Regions from separate parts of the Solibacillus sp. FSL W8-0474 genome, predicted to be linked through region 1. Evidence: a T-box and tRNA genes for the amino acid it is inferred to sense, from the RefSeq annotation. Region 1 holds a T-box; the other holds one or more tRNA genes.

Region 1 (5,396 bases):
CCTGCACCGATACCACCTTCTGAAACAATTTTGAAGATACCAATTTCTGAAGAACGGCTTACATGCAGTCCACCGCATAGCTCAATCGAATAATCTGAAACAGCTACTACGCGTACAACATCACCATATTTTTCACCGAATAGAGCCATTGCGCCCATTGCTTTTGCAGAATCGATATCCATCTCCTGAATTACAACTTCGATGTCTTCCCAAATTTTTTCATTTACTGCACGCTCTACTTGTGCAAGTTCCTCTTTTGTTGCTGCACCGAAGTGAGAGAAGTCGAAACGTAAACGGTCAGGTCCAACGTAAGAGCCTGCTTGTGCTACATGGTCACCTAATACATCCTTTAAGGCACGGTGCATTAAGTGTGTTGCTGTATGGTTTTTAAGGATTAATTTACGTTTTGATTCATCTACTTTCGCAGTAGCCTCATCCCCAACATTCATTTCACCTGATTCCACTACAACAGTGTGTAATGGTTGACCATTTGGCGCCTTTTGAACATCTTTAACAATGGCAGTGAATCCGTCTGCTTCAATAACTCCAGTATCAGCAATTTGACCACCCATTTCAGCATAGAATGGTGTTTCAGAAAGAATAATTAATGCCTCTTCACCTTCATTAGCCGTTGTCGTTTCTTGACCATTTACAACAATCGCAGCAATTTTTGCTGAAGCTTCTAATGCATCATAAATAAATGTTGATTGCTGTTTTAAGTTTGAAAGCACTTCGTTTTGCACTTGCATAGAATCAACATCTGCACGCGCGTTACGAGCTCGATTACGTTGTTGTTCCATAGAAGCTTCGAAACCATCATGATCAACTGTCATGCCAACTTCTTCTGCATATTCTTCCGTTAATTCGATTGGGAAACCGAATGTATCGTAAAGACGGAATGCATCCGGTCCAGGAATTACAGTTTCACCTTTTGCTTTTTGACTCTCAACTACTTCGTTAAAGATTGCAAGTCCTCCATCAAGTGTTTCATGGAAGCGAACTTCTTCGTTTTTAATAACACGTTGAATAAATGCTTCCTTTTCTTTTACTTGTGGATAGAAATCTTGCATAATCTCCCCTACAGTCGGAACTAATTCAAACATAAACGGCTTTTCAATACCGATTTTTTTCGCGTAACGAACTGCTCTACGTAATAAACGACGTAATACATAGCCTCGTCCTTCGTTTGATGGCAATGCTCCGTCACCAATTGCAAATGCTACTGTACGGATATGGTCAGCAATTACTTTGAACGGTGTATTAATATCTTCTGCTGAACCGAAGATTTCTTTTAAGTCTACTTCGTGCGGGCGTTTGTATGAACGGTTAGCAAAGCTTTCAGTTTTTTCAATGATTGGCATGAATAGATCTGTATCAAAGTTCGTTGGTACATTTTGTACAACAGAAACTATACGCTCCAGACCCATACCTGTATCAATATTTTGCTTCGGCAGTGGCGTATATGTTCCATCAGGATTGTGATTGAATTGAGAAAACACTAAATTCCACACTTCTAAATATCGCTCATTTTCCCCACCTGTATACATTTCTTCTGGAGGTGCCCCAAAACCATATGCTTCACCACGGTCATAGAAGATTTCTGAGTTCGGACCAGATGGACCTTCTCCGATATCCCAGAAGTTTCCTTCCAAACGAATTAAACGCTCTTTCGGAATACCGATTTCGTTGTGCCATACATCATAAGCTTCTTGGTCTTCCGGGTGAATAGTTACTGATAACTTTTCCGGATCAAAGCCCATCCATTTTTCGTCCGTTAAAAATTCCCAAGCGTAATGAATTGATTCTTTTTTAAAGTAATCCCCGATTGAGAAATTCCCCAGCATTTCAAAGAAAGTATGGTGACGTGCTGTTTTCCCTACATTCTCGATATCATTTGTACGAATAGATTTTTGTGCATTTGTAATACGTGGGTTATCCGGAATAATACGTCCGTCAAAATATGGCTTTAATGTCGCAACTCCCGAGTTGATCCATAAAAGTGATGGGTCATTAATTGGCACTAATGGTGCGGATGGTTCAATATGATGTCCTTTTTCTTTAAAAAAATCAAGATATAGACGACGAATTTCAGAACCTGTCATTGTTTTTGTAGTCATAATTATATCCTCCTGTAATGTTTTTGAAGTACGATGAATTGGGCACAAAAAAAGCCTTCATCCCGGTAAAGGGACGAAGACTGTTATCTCGTGGTACCACCCTAATTTATAATGCATAAAGCATTATATCTCAAGTGCTTATAACGTAAGCATACGGCAGGTATTAGCTGCACTCTGGAGTAGCTTTCCGTAATTTTCGCGGAGATTTTTTCAGCCAAGAAATCTCTTTCTGCTCACGAAGTCCAATACGTACTTGTTCCATCATCGTTTTCATTAATATATGTTCTTCATTATAGAAAATTGACTACGTGCTGTCAATCCGCATTCCTTAATAATTAAAACGATTTTTCGTCAATAGTATCAATACAATAGCTGGTCCTGTACAAATAACCATTCCTAAAAATGCCAAACTAGGTTCAACTTCATACAGAGCTCCACCTAAAAGCGTTAAGATCGCAGCACTTAAACTCATTGCAAGCGCAGAATAAATCCCCTGTGCATTCGGGATTTGTTCTTTCGGTAATGCTTGAGATATGTAGCGGATGAATGCGTAATGCGCCATTGCAAATGACAGTGCGTGAAGTGCCTGAGACACAATAAACATAGGCATATTTGGAAAAGCATATATCATAATCCAACGTACAGTTGAACCAACCGCTGCCAATAACATTAACGATGATGGCTTCCACTTCGTTAAGAACGTATCTGCTTTTAAAAAGTAAATAATCTCAAATAACACTGCGACATTCAATATCATTCCGATATAAAAGGGGTTTACGTTTAACTCCTGTAAATATATATAGCCATAATTATAGTAAGAGGCATGTGCCCCTTGAAGTAAGATCACTACAAATAATACGACAATAAAACTTTTTACATCAAATAGCCCTTTCATCGATAATGCTTTTCCAGTTTCCTTTGAAGGAGCTAAGCTCAAAACATTTGGGGCGGGCATTAGTTGAATTGCTAATAATGCAGTTAAACCGAAAATCATCGCCCATAAAATCATTTGTTCGCCGTACATTCCTGTAATCATACTAATAATTAATACAGCAACTACATAGCCAAATGAACCTAGTGAACGTGCCTTACCATAATGAATTCCACCTTGCTGCATTAATGTCGCTGCGCTGCTTTCCACTGCAGGTAATAATGCAGGATACAATGCACTAAAAAGCATCGTCATGATGAATAAGCCTACAAAAGAATCGATAGGTACATAAAGTAGTGCGGTTACTAAAGATGCCACTGTGAAGAATATAAGTACATTTTTATTGCTCATTATTTTTGAGACATACGGGAAAATAAGGATTGTCGAGATTGCTCGTGCAACTAAACCAAACCCCATAATAATACTCGCATCTGAAACGGTTAAACCTTTGTCATTAATAAGCCAGCCTGTCCAATAAGGTAAAAATATACCCCACGTAATAAAGAACATAAAAAAATTCTTTGCCAGCCAACGCTGATTGTTCATAATAATATAGCCTTCTTCCATTCTTATAATGTTGAATAATAGCACGACAATTTGTACAATAATGTGAGATATCTCATATTTTATATTAAGGAGTTGCTTTATAATTTGAGAAAGTTATCACTAGAAGAAAGTAAACCTTATATTGAGCAATACCCTATTTCTCAATATTTTTCATTTGATATTAATCCTTTTATACAAGTTTATGAATTTGATAAAGGGGAGTATATTTTTCATGAGCATTCTTTTCCCGACTATTTGTATTACATGATTGAAGGAAAAGCAAAATTATATGTTACACATAAAAACGGGAAAATTTCTCTAATTGATTTTATAACATCTCCTACATTTATGGGAGAAATGGAATTATTAAATGCAGAACGTTACTCAAAAGGCATCCAGACCGTTACAACATCCATTTGTTTTGCAATTTCCATCCGTGAAGTGAAAGAAAAATTATTAGCTGATCCGGTATTTTTAAAAATGCTCTGTCTTTTTTTAAGTCAAAAAACTATGGATATGACAGCCAAATATACTCAAAACCAGGCTTATCCATTAGAAAATAGACTGGCATCATTCATTTTACTATCGTCTGATAAACAATTCTATAAAGAAAAACATACAGAGGTATGCGAATATTTAGGGGTATCATACCGACATTTATTATTTGTTCTGGCACAATTTTGCGAAGAAGGATACTTAACGAAGAAAGATCGGGGTTATGTCCTAACAAATCGACAAGTACTAGAAAAGCTTGCTAGCGAAATTACTTACTAAAAAAAGACTGCGCTAAACTAAGTTTTAGCACAGTCTCCTATATAATAATTTCTTATTTAAATAAACATACCTGCAATAGCAGCTGATAATAGAGATGCTAACGTACCTGCAGCAACTGCCTTAACCGCAAGTTTTGCAATCATACTACGTTTTTCAGGAGCCATACCGCCAAGACCACCAATTAAGATACCCATTGAGCTTAAATTAGCAAATCCGCATAGCGCAAATGAAATGATAATAGCTGTCTTATCCGAAAATTCACCAATCACAGGACCGAAGTTAGAATACGCTACAAATTCATTTAAAATTAATTTTTGACCAATAAATGAACCGGCGCGAACTGCTTCATCCCATGGTACACCAATTAAAAATGCTAATGGAGCAAATACATATCCTAAAATACCTTCAAGTGTTACGTTATCTAAGGCTGTCCATCCTGTAAAGTTACCTATCCAGCCAGTTACGCCACCTAAAATACCATTCAGCAATGCGATTAATGCGATGAAACTTAGTAACATTGCACCAACGTTTACTGCTAATTTTAAACCGTCAGATGCCCCGGATGCAGCAGCATCAATAACGTTTGTCGCTTCAGAATTACGTTCTAGTTTGAAATCTGCTTCATCGATTTCTTCTGTTTCAGGAATCATTAGCTTTGCCATAACCAAACCTGCTGGAGCGGCCATGAAACTTGCAGCCAATAAGTATTCAAGAGGCACACCTAATAAAGAATACCCGATTAATACAGAACCTGATACCGATGCAAGACCACCAGTCATAACAGCGAACATTTGTGACTTTGTCATTTTATTTAAAAATGGACGAATTACAAGCGGTGCTTCTGTTTGACCAACGAAAATATTAGCAGCAGCATTCACCGACTCTGCTTTTGTTGTTCCTAACACTTTTGATAAAAAGCCACCGATAATTTTAATGATAAATTGCATAATCCCTAGATAGTAAAGAACAGAGATTAAAGAAGAGAAGAAAATAATAATCGTTAATACACTCATTGCAAAAACAAATCC
Region 2 (5,396 bases), 2.5 Mb from region 1:
ACAGCCCAACCCTTGGGACCGACTACAGCCCCAGGATGCGATGAGCCGACATCGAGGTGCCAAACCTCCCCGTCGATGTGGACTCTTGGGGGAGATAAGCCTGTTATCCCCGGGGTAGCTTTTATCCGTTGAGCGATGGCCCTTCCATGCGGAACCACCGGATCACTAAGCCCGTCTTTCGACCCTGCTCGACTTGTAGGTCTCGCAGTCAAGCTCCCTTATGCCTTTACACTCTTCGAATGATTTCCAACCATTCTGAGGGAACCTTTGGGCGCCTCCGTTACTCTTTAGGAGGCGACCGCCCCAGTCAAACTGTCCGCCTGACACTGTCTCCTACCCCGCTAAGGGGCATGGGTTAGAAGTTCAATACAACCAGGGTAGTATCCCACCGACGCCTCCTCCGAAGCTGGCGCTCCGGGATCTCTGGCTCCTACCTATCCTGTACAAGTTGTACCAAAATTCAATATCAGGCTACAGTAAAGCTCCACGGGGTCTTTCCGTCCTGTCGCGGGTAACCTGCATCTTCACAGGTACTATAATTTCACCGAGTCTCTCGTTGAGACAGTGCCCAGATCGTTACGCCTTTCGTGCGGGTCGGAACTTACCCGACAAGGAATTTCGCTACCTTAGGACCGTTATAGTTACGGCCGCCGTTTACTGGGGCTTCAATTCACAGCTTCGCTTGCGCTAACCGCTCCTCTTAACCTTCCAGCACCGGGCAGGCGTCAGCCCCTATACGTCACCTTACGGTTTTGCAGAGACCTGTGTTTTTGCTAAACAGTCGCCTGGGCCTATTCACTGCGGCTTCTCTAGGCTATGCACCCAAAGAAGCACCCCTTCTCCCGAAGTTACGGGGTCATTTTGCCGAGTTCCTTAACGAGAGTTCTCTCGCACACCTTAGGATTCTCTCCTCGACTACCTGTGTCGGTTTGCGGTACGGGCACCTCTCACCTCGATAGAGGCTTTTCTTGGCAGTGTGAAATCAGGAACTTCGCTCTAAAGAGCTCGTCATCACAGCTCAACGTTATAGTATGCGGATTTGCCTACATACACGCCTTACTGCTTGAACACGCGCAACCAACGGCGTGCTTACCCTATCCTACTGCGTCCCCCCATTTCTCAAACGGTGAGGAGGTGGTACAGGAATATCAACCTGTTGTCCATCGCCTACGCCTATCGGCCTCGGCTTAGGTCCCGACTAACCCTGAGCGGACGAGCCTTCCTCAGGAAACCTTAGTCATACGGTGCATGGGATTCTCACCCATGTTTCGCTACTCATACCGGCATTCTCACTTCTAATCGCTCCACCAGTCCTTCCGGTCTGACTTCAACGCTATTAGAACGCTCTCCTACCACGCATACTCAAAGTATGCATCCACAGCTTCGGTGAATCGTTTAGCCCCGATACATTTTCGGCGCAGCGTCACTCGACCAGTGAGCTATTACGCACTCTTTAAATGATGGCTGCTTCTAAGCCAACATCCTGGTTGTCTAAGCAACGCCACATCCTTTTCCACTTAACGATTACTTGGGGACCTTAGCTGGTGGTCTGGGCTGTTTCCCTCTTGACTACGGATCTTATCACTCGCAGTCTGACTCCCGTGTATAAATATCCGGCATTCGGAGTTTGTCTGAATTCGGTAAAGCGAGATGCCCCCCTAGTCCAAACAGTGCTCTACCTCCGGTATTCTCAATCACGAGGCTAGCCCTAAAGCTATTTCGGAGAGAACCAGCTATCTCCAGGTTCGATTGGAATTTCTCCGCTACCCACACCTCATCCCCGCACTTTTCAACGTGCGTGGGTTCGGGCCTCCAGTGAGTGTTACCTCACCTTCACCCTGGACATGGGTAGATCACCTGGTTTCGGGTCTACGACCACGTACTAATTCGCCCTATTCAGACTCGCTTTCGCTGCGGCTCCGTCTTCTCAACTTAACCTCGCACGTAATCGTAACTCGCCGGTTCATTCTACAAAAGGCACGCTATCACCCATTAACGGGCTCTAACTACTTGTAGGCACACGGTTTCAGGATCTATTTCACTCCCCTTCCGGGGTGCTTTTCACCTTTCCCTCACGGTACTGGTTCACTATCGGTCACTAGGTAGTATTTAGCCTTGGGAGATGGTCCTCCCGGATTCCGACGGAATTTCACGTGTTCCGCCGTACTCAGGATACACTCTGGAGGGAATGAACTTTTGACTACAGGGCTTTTACCTTGTTTCGCGGACCTTTCCAAGTCGCTTCGTCTAACTCATTCTTTTGTAACTCCGTATAGAGTGTCCTACAACCCCAAAGAGCAAGCTCTTTGGTTTGGGCTCTTCCCGTTTCGCTCGCCGCTACTCAGGGAATCGAATTTTCTTTCTGTTCCTGCAGGTACTTAGATGTTTCAGTTCCCTGCGTCTGTCCTCATCACGCTATGTATTCACGTGTAGATACTATCCGATTAAAGATAGTGGGTTCCCCCATTCGGAAATCCCCGGATCAAAGCTTACTTACAGCTCCCCGAGGCATATCGGTGTTAGTGCCGTCCTTCATCGACTCCTAGTGCCAAGGCATCCACCGTGCGCCCTTATTAACTTAACCAAAAGTTAACACTTGGATAAAATCCAAGATTTAAGTTTACACGTCAATTGCTTGACTTGTTACATTTCTATAAAATAGAAATTTGTTTTATTGCTATCAATGTCGTTTTATCCAGTTTTCAAAGAACGAAAAAATAAAATTGGTGGAGCCTAGCGGGATCGAACCGCTGACCTCCTGCGTGCAAGGCAGGCGCTCTCCCAGCTGAGCTAAGGCCCCAATGTTTTATTAAGAGGTATATAAAGAATTTATATGGTGGGCCTAAATGGACTCGAACCATCGACCTCACGCTTATCAGGCGTGCGCTCTAACCAGCTGAGCTATAGGCCCTCTTAGAAGTTATAAAATTCATTCATAAACCTTCAAAACTGAACAGCAACCGTTAATGTTTCATTCTCCATGAGAATGATTCCGAAATAATCCTTAGAAAGGAGGTGATCCAGCCGCACCTTCCGATACGGCTACCTTGTTACGACTTCACCCCAATCATCTATCCCACCTTCGGCGGCTGGCTCCATAAAGGTTACCTCACCGACTTCGGGTGTTACAAACTCTCGTGGTGTGACGGGCGGTGTGTACAAGGCCCGGGAACGTATTCACCGCGGCATGCTGATCCGCGATTACTAGCGATTCCGGCTTCATGTAGGCGAGTTGCAGCCTACAATCCGAACTGAGAACGATTTTATCGGATTAGCTCCCCCTCGCGGGTTGGCAACCGTTTGTATCGTCCATTGTAGCACGTGTGTAGCCCAGGTCATAAGGGGCATGATGATTTGACGTCATCCCCACCTTCCTCCGGTTTATCACCGGCAGTCTCCTTAGAGTGCCCAACTGAATGATGGCAACTAAGAATAAGGGTTGCGCTCGTTGCGGGACTTAACCCAACATCTCACGACACGAGCTGACGACAACCATGCACCACCTGTCACCGTTGCCCCCGAAGGGGAAACTATGTCTCCATAGTGGTCACCGGGATGTCAAGACCTGGTAAGGTTCTTCGCGTTGCTTCGAATTAAACCACATGCTCCACCGCTTGTGCGGGCCCCCGTCAATTCCTTTGAGTTTCAGTCTTGCGACCGTACTCCCCAGGCGGAGTGCTTAATGCGTTAGCTGCAGCACTGAGGGGCGGAAACCCCCCAACACTTAGCACTCATCGTTTACGGCGTGGACTACCAGGGTATCTAATCCTGTTTGCTCCCCACGCTTTCGCGCCTCAGTGTCAGTTACAGACCAGACAGTCGCCTTCGCCACTGGTGTTCCTCCAAATCTCTACGCATTTCACCGCTACACTTGGAATTCCACTATCCTCTTCTGCACTCAAGTTCCCCAGTTTCCAATGACCCTCCCCGGTTGAGCCGGGGGCTTTCACATCAGACTTAAGGAACCACCTGCGCGCGCTTTACGCCCAATAATTCCGGACAACGCTTGCCACCTACGTATTACCGCGGCTGCTGGCACGTAGTTAGCCGTGGCTTTCTAACAAGGTACCGTCAAGGTAGCGCCAGTTACTACGCTACTTGTTCTTCCCTTGCAACAGAGTTTTACGAACCGAAATCCTTCTTCACTCACGCGGCGTTGCTCCATCAGACTTTCGTCCATTGTGGAAGATTCCCTACTGCTGCCTCCCGTAGGAGTCTGGGCCGTGTCTCAGTCCCAGTGTGGCCGATCACCCTCTCAGGTCGGCTACGCATCGTTGCCTTGGTGAGCCGTTACCTCACCAACTAGCTAATGCGCCGCGGGTCCATCTTATAGTGACAGCCGAAACCGTCTTTCAACTTTCAAACATGTGTTTAAAAGTATTATTCGGTATTAGCCCCGGTTTCCCGGAGTTATCCCAATCTATAAGGTAGGTTACCCACGTGTTACTCACCCGTCCGCCGCTAAATCAGAGAGAAGCAAGCTTCTCTCATCATCCGCTCGACTTGCATGTATTAGGCACGCCGCCAGCGTTCGTCCTGAGCCAGGATCAAACTCTCCATAAAAGTAGTTTGAAAGCTCATTTGCTTTGCTAGCGATTCAACTTAATTAAAAGTTGAAATCTATTGTTTGCTTCATTTAAGAAGCTTGTTTCATTAACGTTGCTTGTTCAGTTTTCAAGGTTCATGGTGGAGCCTAGCGGGATCGAACCGCTGACCTCCTGCGTGCAAGGCAGGCGCTCTCCCAGCTGAGCTAAGGCCCCTAAATAATGGTCGGAATGACAGGATTCGAACCTACGACCCCTTGGTCCCAAACCAAGTGCTCTACCAAGCTGAGCTACATTCCGAAATATGGCGCGCCCGGCAGGAGTCGAACCCACAACCTTCTGATCCGTAGTCAGACGCTCTATCCAATTGAGCTACGGGCGCAAAATATAAAGTAAAGATGGTGCCGAGGGCCGGAATCGAACCGGCACGGTGATCACTCACCGCAGGATTTTAAGTCCTGTGCGTCTGCCAGTTCCGCCACCCCGGCATTTTTGGAGCGGAAGACGAGGTTCGAACTCGCGACCCCCACCTTGGCAAGGTGGTGTTCTACCACTGAACTACTTCCGCAAAATGCATAAGATATTTTTACTCTGACAGTATTTGAAATTAAAATGGTGCGGGTGAAGGGAGTCGAACCCCCACGCCTTGCGGCGCTAGATCCTAAGTCTAGTGCGTCTGCCAATTCCGCCACACCCGCAGCAGACAATATAAAACTGGTGAGCCATGAAGGACTCGAACCTTCGACCCTCTGATTAAAAGTCAGATGCTCTACCAACTGAGCTAATGGCTCTCTAAATGGTGCCGGCGAAAGGAGTCGAACCCTCGACCTACTGATTACAAGTCAGTTGCTC

What was found. A T-box is a leader RNA that pairs with one kind of tRNA and senses whether it is charged. The one in region 1 lies ahead of alaS (alanine--tRNA ligase), so its partner is inferred to be a tRNA-Ala.
Region 2: it has a tRNA-Ala gene. The T-box ahead of alaS (alanine--tRNA ligase) is inferred to sense a tRNA for this amino acid. The anticodon was not compared.

What each region holds. Positions count from the first base shown of each region.
Region 1 covers NZ_JBBOQJ010000001.1:2,599,567-2,604,962, forward strand. The annotation lists gene alaS (alanine--tRNA ligase) at 1-2,117, opposite strand, end outside; T-box leader at 2,184-2,391, opposite strand; gene NYE67_RS13140 (MFS transporter) at 2,446-3,594, opposite strand; gene yeiL (transcriptional regulator YeiL) at 3,700-4,368, shown strand; gene NYE67_RS13150 (NupC/NupG family nucleoside CNT transporter) at 4,425-5,396, opposite strand, start outside.
Region 2 covers NZ_JBBOQJ010000001.1:117,372-122,767, reverse strand. The annotation lists rRNA gene NYE67_RS00605 (23S ribosomal RNA) at 1-2,584, opposite strand, end outside; tRNA gene NYE67_RS00600 (tRNA-Ala) at 2,725-2,800, opposite strand; tRNA gene NYE67_RS00595 (tRNA-Ile) at 2,835-2,911, opposite strand; rRNA gene NYE67_RS00590 (16S ribosomal RNA) at 3,009-4,563, opposite strand; tRNA gene NYE67_RS00585 (tRNA-Ala) at 4,685-4,760, opposite strand; tRNA gene NYE67_RS00580 (tRNA-Pro) at 4,768-4,844, opposite strand; tRNA gene NYE67_RS00575 (tRNA-Arg) at 4,850-4,926, opposite strand; tRNA gene NYE67_RS00570 (tRNA-Leu) at 4,944-5,032, opposite strand; tRNA gene NYE67_RS00565 (tRNA-Gly) at 5,038-5,112, opposite strand; tRNA gene NYE67_RS00560 (tRNA-Leu) at 5,158-5,242, opposite strand; tRNA gene NYE67_RS00555 (tRNA-Lys) at 5,260-5,335, opposite strand; tRNA gene NYE67_RS00550 (tRNA-Thr) at 5,342-5,396, opposite strand, start outside.